One region of the Aliivibrio logei genome, then DNA from elsewhere that is predicted to be linked to it. Evidence: predicted binding sites of a transcription regulator. Region 1 holds the regulator's gene; each other region holds the start of a gene.
What was found. The regulator MetJ, encoded in region 1, represses methionine synthesis genes. The targets are predictions, from matches to a motif close to TTAGACNTNTANANGTCTAA.
Positions count from the first base shown of each region.

Region 1 (4,272 bases):
TAAGAAAGGAGTCCATTAGGACTCCTTTTTTTATGTCTAAAATTCAGAGTAAGGTCACTTTCTTATTTGAAATTAAGTCATAAAATCATTAATTAACCCGACATTTTTGTTGGTACGATCTGTAAGCGAAGACTATGAAGTTTGAGCTAGATCAACTATTATATAGTTTACTATTTTGAAACAATTCTCTTATATTTATTAGCATTCAGGAAAACCCCATGTCTGAAGATTTTCGCGAACAAGCTCTCCATTATCACGCTTACCCAACGCCGGGTAAAATTGAAATAGCACTGACTAAACCCGCCGATACGGTAGAAGACCTTGCTTTGGCTTATAGCCCAGGAGTAGCTGAACCAGTACGTGAAATCGCGAAAAACCCAGACGATGTTTATAAATACACATCTAAAGGCAATATGGTTGCGGTTATTTCAAATGGTACGGCTATTTTAGGCTTAGGTAATTTAGGTCCTCTGGCTTCAAAACCTGTAATGGAAGGCAAATCATTACTTTTCAAACGATTTGCCGGTCTAGATTCGATTGATATCGAAGTGAAACATCGCACTATTGATGAATTTGTAGATACAGTAGCGAACATTGCAGATACTTTTGGTGGTATTAACTTAGAAGACATCAAAGCCCCTGATTGTTTTGAAATTGAACGTCGTTTAATTGAACGTTGTGATATTCCTGTATTCCACGATGATCAGCACGGTACTGCAATTGTAACGGCAGCTGGCATGTTGAATGCTATCGAGCTTCAAGGTAAGAAGTTAGAAGATGCGATCATTGTTTGTTTAGGTGCGGGTGCCGCGGCGGTTGCCTGCATGGAAATGCTGATTAAATGTGGCGCGATGCGCGAGAAGATCTACATGCTTGATCGTAAAGGCGTAATTCACACTCGTCGTGATGACATTAATGAATATAAACAACGTTTTGCGAACAACACAGATAAACGTACGCTTGAAGATGTTATTGAAGGCGCTGATTTATTCTTAGGGGTATCGGGTCCTAACCTATTGCCACCTGAAGCGCTTAAATTAATGGCTGATAAGCCCGTTGTATTTGCTTGTTCAAATCCAGATCCTGAGATCAAACCAGAATTGGCTCATGAAGTTCGTAATGATTTAATTATGGGTACTGGTCGTTCTGATTATCCTAACCAAGTAAATAACGTACTTTGTTTCCCATTTATCTTCCGTGGTGCACTCGATGTTCGTGCAAGCGTGATTAATGATGAAATGAAATTGGCTGCGGTTGAAGCAATTCGTCAATTAACGAAAGAACCTGTGCCTGTCGAAGTATTAAAAGCGGCGGGTGTTGATTCTTTAGAGTTTGGCAAAGGTTACATCATTCCTAAACCGATGGATCCTCGTTTACTTCCTCGAGTTGCAAAAGCGGTAGCACAAGCAGCGGTTGATTCAGGCGTCGCTCGTATTGAAATGCCAGAAGGATACATGGAAGCGTAAACTGCTTTTATATATTAATTAAAGTAAAAAGGCTTCCTACGTCATTGATGAGGAAGTCTTTTTATTAGGGGGAATTAAATTATGGGTTTACCACCAAGCGTTAACTTGAATACCACTAATGTATTCGTTGTTGTTTAGCACTATTGTAATACAGCCGATAGAGTAAATTATCATTCGCTTTTAGAACTTGAACATGGCCAATTGGATAGGGTAAGTATGAGACAGAGAGGTAATGTAAAATTGAAATGAGCAGAAAAACAGAGGGGATAAAGAAAGTAGGAAATAATCGAAAATGTGATCTAGCTAATGATTGTTATCATTAGCTAGGAGTTAATCACTTTTATTCTTCGTCGAATGCTTCGAATTCAATGCCCATTGCGGTCATTAACGCTTTTGCTTCTGTTGGAATATCATCAGGACGATCTTTACGTAAATCTTCATCTGTTGGCAATGGTTGGCCAGTATAAGCATGAAGAAACGCTTCACATAACAATTCGCTGTTTGTGGCGTGGCGAAGATTACTTACTTGACGACGAGTACGTTCATCCGTAAGGATTTGTAGTACCTTCGTTGGAATTGACACGGTAATTTTTTTTACCTGTTCACTTTTTTTACCATGCTCGGCATAAGGACTTAAATAGTCACCATTCCAATCAGCCATTGCTCACCTTCGTTCTAATATTATTGTTGTTTAAAATGCGATGAGCTAATTCTAGCGATATTTACGTCTATAAGCAAAGATATATAGACGTCTAGAAGTATTGACGTCTCATTTTGTGATGGTAAAGTAGAAGAATATAACTTATGGATTAGATTATACCACTGCATAGCAGTTTGGAAGGGAAATAATGAGCGAGAGAAAACCTGCAACTATTGCTGTTCGTACTGGCATTGAAACCGATTCACAACACAATGCGGTTGTGCCTCCTATCTATTTATCGACTAATTATAGCTTTCCAGAATTTGGAGATGTTCCAACGTACGATTACGCTCGCTCAGGGAATCCAACCCGAACTCAATTAGAAACAACATTGTCTGATTTAGAGTGTGGTGCGGGTGCGGTGGTGACGAACTGTGGCACTGCGGCTCTTAATTTAATGGTATCAGCCTTGCTTGGTCCTGATGATTTAATTATTGCCCCTCATGACTGCTATGGCGGCACTTATCGACTCTTTAACACCAGAGCAAATAAAGGTGATTTTCAAACGTTGTTTGTGGATCAGTCTAATGCCGCCGCTTTAGATGAAGCGCTTGCTAAAAAGCCAAAACTGATCTTATTAGAAACGCCTTCCAATCCATTAGTTCGCGTAGTCGATATTGCCGAAATTTGTAAAAAAGCGGCAGAAGTCGGTGCATTAGTTGCGGTTGATAACACGTTCCTTTCTCCTGTATTACAGCAGCCACTGACTCTTGGGGCTGATTTCGTTCTTCATTCCACAACAAAATACATTAATGGGCATTCAGACGTTGTTGGTGGTGTGATCATATCTAAAACGAAAGAACATGCCGATGAATTGGCATGGTGGGGGAACTGCATTGGTGCAACAGGTACTGCATTTGATAGCTATTTAACCCTGAGAGGAATTCGTACTCTTAGTGCTCGTATGCGAGTGCATGAAGAAAATGCGATGGAAGTATTAAAATGCTTACAACAGCAAGAGTTAGTGGGAACGATCTATCACCCTAGTCTACCTGAGCACCCAGGGCATGAAATAGCAAAGCGTCAGCAAGCGGGTTTTGGTGCAATGCTGAGTTTTGAATTAAACGGTTCGTTAGACCAACTTAAAGTTTTTGTGAAAGCGTTAAAATATTTCTCTTTAGCTGAATCGTTAGGGGGAGTAGAAAGTCTGATTGCTCATCCGGGAACGATGACACATAGAGCGATGTCAGATGAAGCTCAGGCTGCTGCCGGTTTGGTGCCGACGTTATTACGTATTTCTGTTGGCCTAGAAGACAGTAGAGATTTAATCGCAGATCTTACACAAGCGTTTGCTGTGGCTGCAGAGGTGAAATAATGACAACGTCTTTGGTGCAACGTCAGTTACATAAATTTGGTGGCAGCAGTCTTTCTGATCCTGAGTGTTATCGCCGTGTGGCAACCATCTTAAAAGAATATTCAAACGAGCATGATCTTGTTGTTGTTTCTGCCGCGGGTAATACAACAAACCGTATTCTTGAATGGATTGATAACTTATCTAAAGATGGTCGTTTGGCTCACGATACATTGGAGTCTTTGCGTCATTATCAGCAACAGTTAATTTCTGAATTGTTAGAGCCAGATCAGGCGGAAGTATTGCAGGCATTGTTGCATAAAGAGTTGATTGCAATCGGTCAATTACATGCTCCGCTAAATGAAGTTCAACAAGCCGATGTGCTTGGTCATGGTGAAATATGGTCGTCTCGTTTGTTGTCGGCTTATTTAAACCAGATTGAATTAAAATCGGCACCGTTGGATTCTCGCCATTTTTTAAGAGCAGAAAGAGGGGCTCAGCCTGAGGTTGATCGTGTTCTTTCATGGCCTTTATTTAAAGAACAAATAGCACAACACCCTCATGGTCGTCTTGTTATTACTGGATTTATGGCCCGTGACCAAAAGGGTGAAACCGTATTATTAGGGCGTAATGGATCGGATTACTCAGCAACTATGATTGGTGCATTAGCTGAAGTTTCTCGTGTTACTATTTGGAGTGATGTTGCTGGGGTATTTAGTGCGGATCCTAGAAAAGTGGAAGACGCTTGTTTATTGCCGCTACTTCGTTTGGATGAAGCCAGTGAATTGGCCCGTTTAGCTGCCCCTGTTTTACAT
Region 1 is NZ_MAJU01000006.1:117,432-121,703, reverse strand. Features, by position in the region: gene A6E04_RS03725 (malic enzyme-like NAD(P)-binding protein) at 219-1,466, shown strand; gene metJ (met regulon transcriptional regulator MetJ) at 1,807-2,127, opposite strand; gene A6E04_RS03715 (O-succinylhomoserine (thiol)-lyase) at 2,315-3,481, shown strand; gene A6E04_RS03710 (bifunctional aspartate kinase/homoserine dehydrogenase II) at 3,481-4,272, shown strand, end outside.

Region 2 (4,272 bases), on a different contig from region 1:
TGCCATTTCTTACGTAATGCTTTTGCGGCTTTTACCATGTTTTCAAGCGCAGCTTCTGTCTCTTTCCAGTTTCGAGTTTTAAGGCCACAATCTGGGTTCACCCATAAACGCTCTACAGGAACTTTCGCTGCTGCTGTCTCAATTAAACCGATAATCCATTCTTCACTTGGAATATTAGGTGAGTGAATATCATAAACACCCGGTCCAATTTCGTTTGGATAATTAAAATCTTCAAACGCTTTTAATAATTCCATGTTTGAACGAGACGTTTCAATCGTTATCACATCCGCATCAAGTGCCGCCACCGATTCAATAATCTCATTAAATTCGCTGTAACACATGTGGGTATGAATTTGTGTTTCTGATTTTGCACTGGCTGCTGAGATCTTAAACGCTTCAACTGCCCAATCTAAATACGCTTTTTGATCGCTCTTTTTAATCGGCAAGCCTTCGCGAATCGCTGGCTCATCAATTTGAATAATATTAATGCCCGCTTGCTGAAGATCTGACACTTCGTCACGTAACACGAGAGCTAACTGCTGTGCAATTTCTTTGCGGGTAATATCTTCACGTGGAAACGTCCAACCAAGAATGGTAACGGGACCCGTCAACATTCCTTTCATTTGTTTTTTCGTTAAAGATTGTGCATATTGAGTCCAATCGACAGTAATTGGGGCTTCACGCTCAATGTCTGCAACCACGATAGCTGGCTTAACACAACGAGAACCGTAACTTTGAACCCAACCAAATCGTGTTGCTTGAAAGCCATTTAAGTTCTCCGCAAAGTATTCAACCATGTCATTACGCTCTGCTTCACCATGCACCAATACATCAAGATCTAAACGCTCTTGACGCTCTACTGCATCGGCAATATGCCCTTTCATCGCAGCTATATAATCTTGCTCATTCAATTTACCTGCACGATACGCACTACGCTGTTGACGAATATCAGACGTTTGTGGGAATGAACCAATGGTTGTGGTTGGTAATAATGGTAACCCTAATTTTTCAGCTTGATGCTGCGCTCGTACTGAATACGCTTCTGCGCGCTCTGCCAATGCCGGGGTAATCGCCGATAAGCGCTGTTGCACTGCCGGTTTATTAATGTGATCTGCGGTTTCTCGTTCTCGTAATGGTTGACTGTATTGATGACACGCTAGAATTGCGTTTTGGTTGCCATCAAGTGCATCCCCCAACAATGTCACTTCTTTTAGCTTCTGCTTAGCAAACGCAAACCACTGTGTTGTTTCTTGTGATAATTCCGTTTCTTGCTCCAAATCTACAGGGCTATGCAGCAGAGAACACGAACTTGCAATCCATAACTTCCCCCCCAGTTTCGCTTTTACTGGCTCTAGTTTTTCATGCAAGCGCTCTAAATCTGCTCGCCATACATTTCGACCATTGACAGCACCAACAGATAATACCCAGTCTTTAGGTAATGCATTCACAATAGTATCTAATTGCTTAGGAGCTGCTGATATATCAATGTGTAACCCATTAACCGCTAGCTCTGTAATTTTATCTAAATGATGTTCAACACCATCAAAATAAGTGGTTAGAAGTAACTTCACATCACTTTGGATCACTTGATAAGCAAGCTTGAAGGAATCTGCCCATGCTTTTGGTAATTCAAGCGCTAAAATAGGTTCATCAATTTGAACCCATTCAACACCCAATGCTGATAATTTTGAGAAAATAGCTTGGTATGCCGTTAATACACGCGGTAATAATGAAAGACGATCAAACCCTTGCTCAACTTCCTCATCGTTAATTTCTTTACCTAACCATAAGTAGCTTAGTGGGCCTAAAAGTACGGGTTTAACGGTATGACCTTGTTTTTGTGCTTCTGAAATTTCTTCAAACAATTGTGACCAACTGACGTTGAATTTATCGTCTTTTGAAAACTCAGGAACAATATAATGATAATTGGTGTTGAACCATTTCGTCATGTCTGAAGCCGCTTCACCACAACCACAGCTATTTTGTGATTGACCGCGGCCAACTCTAAATAAGGTATCTAAATCAGGAAAACCGGTATTGTGACGTGCAGGTACATGACCTAATAATAAACTTGTCGTTAATACATGATCATACCAAGCAAAATCACCCGCAGTAACAAAATCCAATCCAGACGCCGCCTGATCATTCCAATGACGCTGACGAAGCTCACTGCCTACTGATAATAATTCTTTTTGTTCGATCTCTCCGCGCCAGTATTTCTCTTGTGCGAACTTAAGTTCACGTTGAGCGCCTACTCGTGGATAACCTAAAATATGCGTTACTGTTTTTGTTTTCAATTCTGTTGTCATTGCTCTAATTCCCTTAGCCGTTTGGATGGCTAAACAATGACTCTTTTCTTTACCTGGCACAACGGAGAAATATTCACATTGATTATGAATTTATTTCAACAACAATAATTTTTTAATTAAAGTATTAACATCATTTAGCCGTCTAGATGTTTACTTTAACGATTTTTCACTTTACTGTGAAGATTATTGAACTGACTCAAACGGAACTTGAGGAATTATAATGATTGAATTAAAACACCTAAAAACCTTAGTCACACTTAGAGATACGGGATCATTAACCGCAACAGCGAATGCCCTACACCTCACTCAATCAGCACTGTCTCATCAATTAAAAGATTTTGAAACTCGTCTTGGTGGCACTGTTTTTTTACGGAAAACTCGCCCAGTCAAATTTACGTCTGAAGGTGAAATACTGTTAACGCTTGCTGATGATATTTTGCCTAAAATGGCCAGAGCTGAATATGACATCGCAAGTTTAAAAGAAGATCTTCATGGAAGGCTGCACATGGCTATCGAATGTCATTCTTGCTTTCAATGGTTAATGCCTGCAATTAAAGAGTATCAAGTCGGTTGGCCAGAAGTAGAATTGGATTTTTCATCTGGCTTTGGTTTTGAACCTTTACCGGCATTAGTTAATGGCGATTTAGATCTGGTTATCACTTCTGATATTCAACCTCGAAATGAAGTACATTACGAACCTTTGTTCGATTTTGAAATACGTCTGGTCATGGCAACCAATCACCCTCTTGCAAGTAAAGAATACATTGAACCGGAAGATTTGATCGATCAAACCATGATGACGTACCCAGTACAAAAGCAACGCTTGGACGTGGTTAAGCATTTTTTATCGCCAAACAACGTTGAACCCGCTAAATGGAAGCAGGCAGAAAACACATTAATGTTAATACAGATGGTATCCGCAGGATTAGGGGTTGCAGCATTGCCGAATTGGGCAATTAGCGAATTTTCACGACAGGGGTTGATTGAAAGTAAACCATTAGGGGAAGGGTTATGGCGAAGATTGTTCGCTGCCGTTAGAGACAGCGAACATGATAAAAAATATTTACAAGCATTTTTCTCTACTGCGAAACAGCAGAGCCAGAGTCATTTAGATGGTATTAAAATGACTTAAATGAGGTATGTTTAAAATCATTTATTCTTAAATTGATTCGTTAATGGGTCATATTTATAACCCAAGCCACTGAGCTTGTCTTGAACTCCTTCTGTATCAAGCTCATACATTCTGGATAATTCTTCTAGACTGTGACATTCCAATCGCAATTTTTCGTTAATGATGCCGAGCAGAATTCCACTTTCTAGGCCATGAGCATTACTTAAATCCAATCTTCACCCTCCATGTTACTTAAGAGACAAGATTAGAATAGACCAGATTTTGGAAGTAAGGCGTGGGCTACATCACAAAAAACAACTGAAATTGATAATAACCAGAAATAGCCATAATAATGCTTGCTGGTACTAAAAATTGCCATTTAGCGGCTTGCTTATTAAACAAATGAAAGTTCCATAAACCAAGGCTCAGTAACATCAGTCCTAAACCAATCCCCAACTTAACGGCCATTCTGTCTAAGAAGATTTCATGAATACTTAGGGTTTGACATAGTAAAATAACAACCATCACTATGCCGCTAATAATTCCACTGATGGGTAATAATCGATGAAATGCCTGTAAGCGAGTTCGTGCCAACGTTAATAAAAGATGAGTTAACAGAGCACCAAATAAGAAAGGACCAATAAGAGCAAAAAACAATTGCGTAAATGAGCCAGAGCCTAACGCTAAGTTAACAAAACTTGCGGCTGCAAACCCATTTGCTAGAGCCATAATAATTAGAGGCCCTTTATCTCGAGTTTTACTGGTTTTAACACTAAAATAAAACCCAGCAATGGCAATAGCAGGAATAAGGTTAATGGCAAAAACTATCGCGTAAGTCATCCCAACCCCCGC
Region 2 is NZ_MAJU01000011.1:30,000-34,271, forward strand. Features, by position in the region: gene metE (5-methyltetrahydropteroyltriglutamate--homocysteine S-methyltransferase) at 1-2,309, opposite strand, end outside; gene A6E04_RS10685 (LysR substrate-binding domain-containing protein) at 2,530-3,441, shown strand; gene A6E04_RS10690 (DUF4250 domain-containing protein) at 3,459-3,653, opposite strand; gene A6E04_RS10695 (hypothetical protein) at 3,721-4,272, opposite strand, start outside.
Region 2: a site for MetJ is predicted at 2,444-2,463, ahead of metE (5-methyltetrahydropteroyltriglutamate--homocysteine S-methyltransferase). Genes of this name have one in related genera too.

Region 3 (4,272 bases), on a different contig from region 1:
ACTTGCTCTGCATCACGATCTTGTTGTGCAAGGTTTTGACGAGAGAAGATCAGAGCCGTAGGACCATCACGACGTTCAATCGCTAGTTTCCAAGCAACTGCAGATTCAACTTGGTCACATGGACGCCATGTGCTCATGTTCGGAGTTAAACGCAGTGAAGCGATTTGCTCAACCGGTTGGTGAGTTGGACCATCTTCACCTAGACCGATTGAATCGTGTGTGTACACTTGGATGTTCTGAATTTTCATCAGTGCAGCCATACGCATTGCGTTACGCGCGTATTCCATGAACATTAGGAACGTTGCGCCATAGGGTACGAAACCACCGTGCAGAGCGATACCGTTCATGATTGCTGTCATCGCAAATTCACGTACACCGTAGTGAATGTAGTTACCAGAGAAATCATCAGCGGTTAATGATTTAGAGCCAGACCACATCGTCAAGTTAGACGGTGCAAGGTCAGCAGAGCCGCCCATGAATTCAGGTAACATTGCACCAAACGCTTCTAGTGCATTTTGCGATGCTTTACGTGATGCGATGTTTGCAGGATTAGCTTGAAGATCAGCAATGATTGCCGATGTTTTTTCTTCCCACTCAGCAGGTAAACCACCGTTGATACGACGCTTATATTCAGCAGCGAGTTCAGGGTGTGCAGCAGCGTAGGCATCAAATTTAGCATCCCAAGACGCTTCTTTTGCTGCACCAGCTTCTTTTGCATCCCACTCAGCAGCGACGTCTGTTGGAATTTCAAATGCGCCGAACTCCCAACCTAATGCTTTCTTAGTTGCTGCAATTTCATCAGCACCTAGTGGAGCACCATGACAGTCGTGTGTGCCTTGCTTGTTTGGAGAACCGAAGCCAATCACTGTTTTAGTACAGATCAACGTAGGACGAGGATCCGCTTTTGCTGCAATGATTGCTGCATTGATTGCGTCAGCATCGTGACCATCAACCGCAGGAATTACATGCCAACCGTACGCTTCAAAACGCTTAGGAGTATCGTCAGAGAACCAACCTTCAACTTCACCATCGATAGAGATACCGTTGTCATCCCAGAAAGCAACAAGCTTACCAAGACCTAATGTACCCGCTAAAGAACATGCTTCGTGAGAGATACCTTCCATTAGACAGCCATCGCCCATGAATACGTATGTATTGTGGTCAACGATGTCGTGGCCTTCACGGTTAAACTGTGCAGCTAATGCTTTTTCAGCCATTGCCATACCAACGCCATTAGTGATGCCTTGGCCTAATGGACCCGTTGTTGTTTCAATACCTGGTGCATAGCCGTACTCAGGGTGACCTGGAGTTTTAGAATGCAATTGACGGAAGTTCTTTAAGTCTTCGATAGACAGGTTATAACCTGAAAGATGAAGCAGAGAATAAATCAGCATAGAGCCGTGGCCGTTAGAAAGAATGAAACGGTCGCGATCAGCCCACTCTGGATTCTGTGGGTTGTGATTTAGGTGACTACGCCATAATACTTCAGCGATGTCTGCCATGCCCATTGGTGCACCTGGGTGACCAGAATTTGCTTGTTGTACACCGTCCATGCTTAAAGCGCGGATTGCATTTGCTAAATGTTTACGTGAAGACATGCCTGCTCCTGAGAATTCGAAGGACTATATATTTATTGAGCTAGTTAACTCTTGATTAGTTACCCATATTTATGGATTAACTTAAATTTGCAGCGCCGTATTGTCGCAAAGCCTAATAGTGACTGCAAACGTTTACTTAGCAAATAAAGCGCTTTTTTTCACGATTTTGACAGAAAACCTTGTTTCTGTAGATAAATCCAATTGCAGAACGCAAACGATTGGTTATGTCTTATATTTATTTTCTTACCCCAAATGAGTTGTAATTAATCAAATTTTCTCTATTATGGCCGTCTAGATGGAAGAACACCTACACTGTTAAACGTATAGACTTATATATACTGTGGGTATTTTCTAAAAATTTATTACCTATAGAAGTGGAGCTCATCATGGCTAAACACCTATTTACCTCTGAATCAGTATCAGAAGGTCATCCAGATAAAATTGCCGATCAAATTTCAGATGCCGTACTTGATGCGATCTTAGAACAAGATCCCAAAGCACGTGTTGCTTGTGAAACGTACGTAAAAACTGGCATGGTTATGGTCGGTGGTGAAGTAACAACTTCTGCATGGGTTGATATCGAAGAAATCACTCGTGAAACCGTTCGTGAAATTGGCTATGTTCATTCTGACATGGGCTTTGATGCTAACTCTTGTGCTGTATTAAACACAATTGGTAAGCAATCTCCTGATATCAACCAAGGTGTTGATAAAGAAGATCCAAAAGAACAAGGCGCTGGCGACCAAGGCATCATGTTTGGTTACGCAACGAACGAAACACCAATTTTAATGCCTGCACCGATTACTTACGCACACCTTCTTGTTAAACAACAAGCAGAAGTACGTAAAAGCGGAAAATTGGATTTCCTACGCCCAGATGCAAAATCTCAAGTTACTTTTCAATACGACCAAGGAAAAATTGTTGGTATTGATGCTGTTGTACTTTCAACTCAACACAGTGATTCAGTAACGACTGCGGATCTTCGTGAAGCAGTAATGGAAGAAATCATCAAGCCAGTACTTCCTCAAGAATGGTTAAATAAAGAAACAAAATTCTTTATTAACCCAACAGGTCGTTTTGTTATCGGTGGCCCAATGGGTGACTGTGGTCTTACTGGTCGTAAAATCATCGTAGATACTTACGGCGGCGCAGCTCGTCATGGTGGCGGTGCATTCTCTGGTAAAGATCCATCAAAAGTTGACCGTTCAGCAGCATACGCAGCACGTTATGTAGCGAAAAACATCGTTGCAGCTGGCATGGCTGACCGTTGTGAAATCCAACTTTCATACGCTATCGGTGTAGCTGATCCAACATCTATCATGATTGAAACATTTGGTACTGAAAAAGTATCTCACGACATCATCATTGAATCGGTTCGTCAGCACTTTGACTTACGTCCATATGGCCTACAAGAAATGCTTAACCTTCTTCAACCAATCTACAAGAAGACGGCAGCATACGGTCACTTCGGTCGTGAAGAATTCCCTTGGGAAGCGACTGATAAAGCAGACATCCTTCGTGATTTCGCTGGTATTAAGTAATTCAAGACTTAAAAACTCTTTAAAAAAGGAAGCTTCGGCTTCCTTTTTTGTTTTCTAGCCCCATATACTCTTTATAGTTAAAAGCGTTAATGTGATATTCAAGATAAAGAGATTCAATGACCCCACTTCAACAAGCATCCGTAGCCAAAGCGCAACAGTGCATTCAACAGGCATCCACTTTTTTTAATCGCCCTTTTTCCTTACCCGCGATTAATTTTATTCAACGTGGAAAAATAGCAGGTACAGCACGACTTCAAGGTTGGGAAATTCGTATTAACCCTATTCTCTTAGAAGAAAATCAGCACACCTTTGTGAATGAAGTGATCCCTCATGAAATTGCCCATTTAATTACGTTTAAACTGTATGGTCGAGTAAAACCACATGGTAAAGAGTGGCAAGGTATAATGAATCAAGTCTTCAATTTACCAGCCCGAACTACGCACAGTTTTAGCGTTGAATCAGTAAAAGGAAAAACCTTCCCGTATCGCTGTAAATGCACAACACATGAATTAACGGTCCGTCGCCACAACCGAGTCCAACGAAAAGAAACTCAATACCTTTGTCGACAATGCCAGTCACCATTAAAGATGGTCAAAAAATAGCCTTTACTATCATTAACTTCTATTACTCAATTTATCTATAAAGAGCTTTAACAATAAGCTACTCTTACTGCATTAATACAATAATCAGTAGTGTACTTTATGAAATTAATTCGCTTAGTTATCAGTCTTATTGCTATCAGTTTCACTGTTAATGTAATGGCAGCACCTCCTTCTTCTTTCTCAAAAGCAAAAAAAGAAGCCGTCAAAATCTATCTTGATTACCCAACCTCCTTTTATTGTGGCTGTGACATTACGTGGAAAAATAAAAAGAAAGGGATCCCTGAATTAGAAAGCTGCGGATACCAAGTCCGTAAACAAGAAAAACGAGCCAGTCGTATTGAGTGGGAGCACGTTGTTCCAGCATGGCAATTTGGTCATCAACGTCAATGTTGGCAAAAGGGTGGTCGTAAAAATTGCACTAGAAACGACAAGCAATTCAAATCAATGGAAGCCGACTTACATAATCTAGTGCCTGCGATTGGTGAAGTAAACGGGGACCGATCCAATTTCCGATTCTCACAATGGAATGGA
Region 3 is NZ_MAJU01000013.1:109,417-113,688, reverse strand. Features, by position in the region: gene tkt (transketolase) at 1-1,598, opposite strand, end outside; gene metK (methionine adenosyltransferase) at 1,985-3,139, shown strand; gene A6E04_RS13685 (SprT family zinc-dependent metalloprotease) at 3,256-3,741, shown strand; gene A6E04_RS13680 (endonuclease) at 3,841-4,272, shown strand, end outside.
Region 3: a site for MetJ is predicted at 1,914-1,933, ahead of metK (methionine adenosyltransferase). Genes of this name have one in related genera too.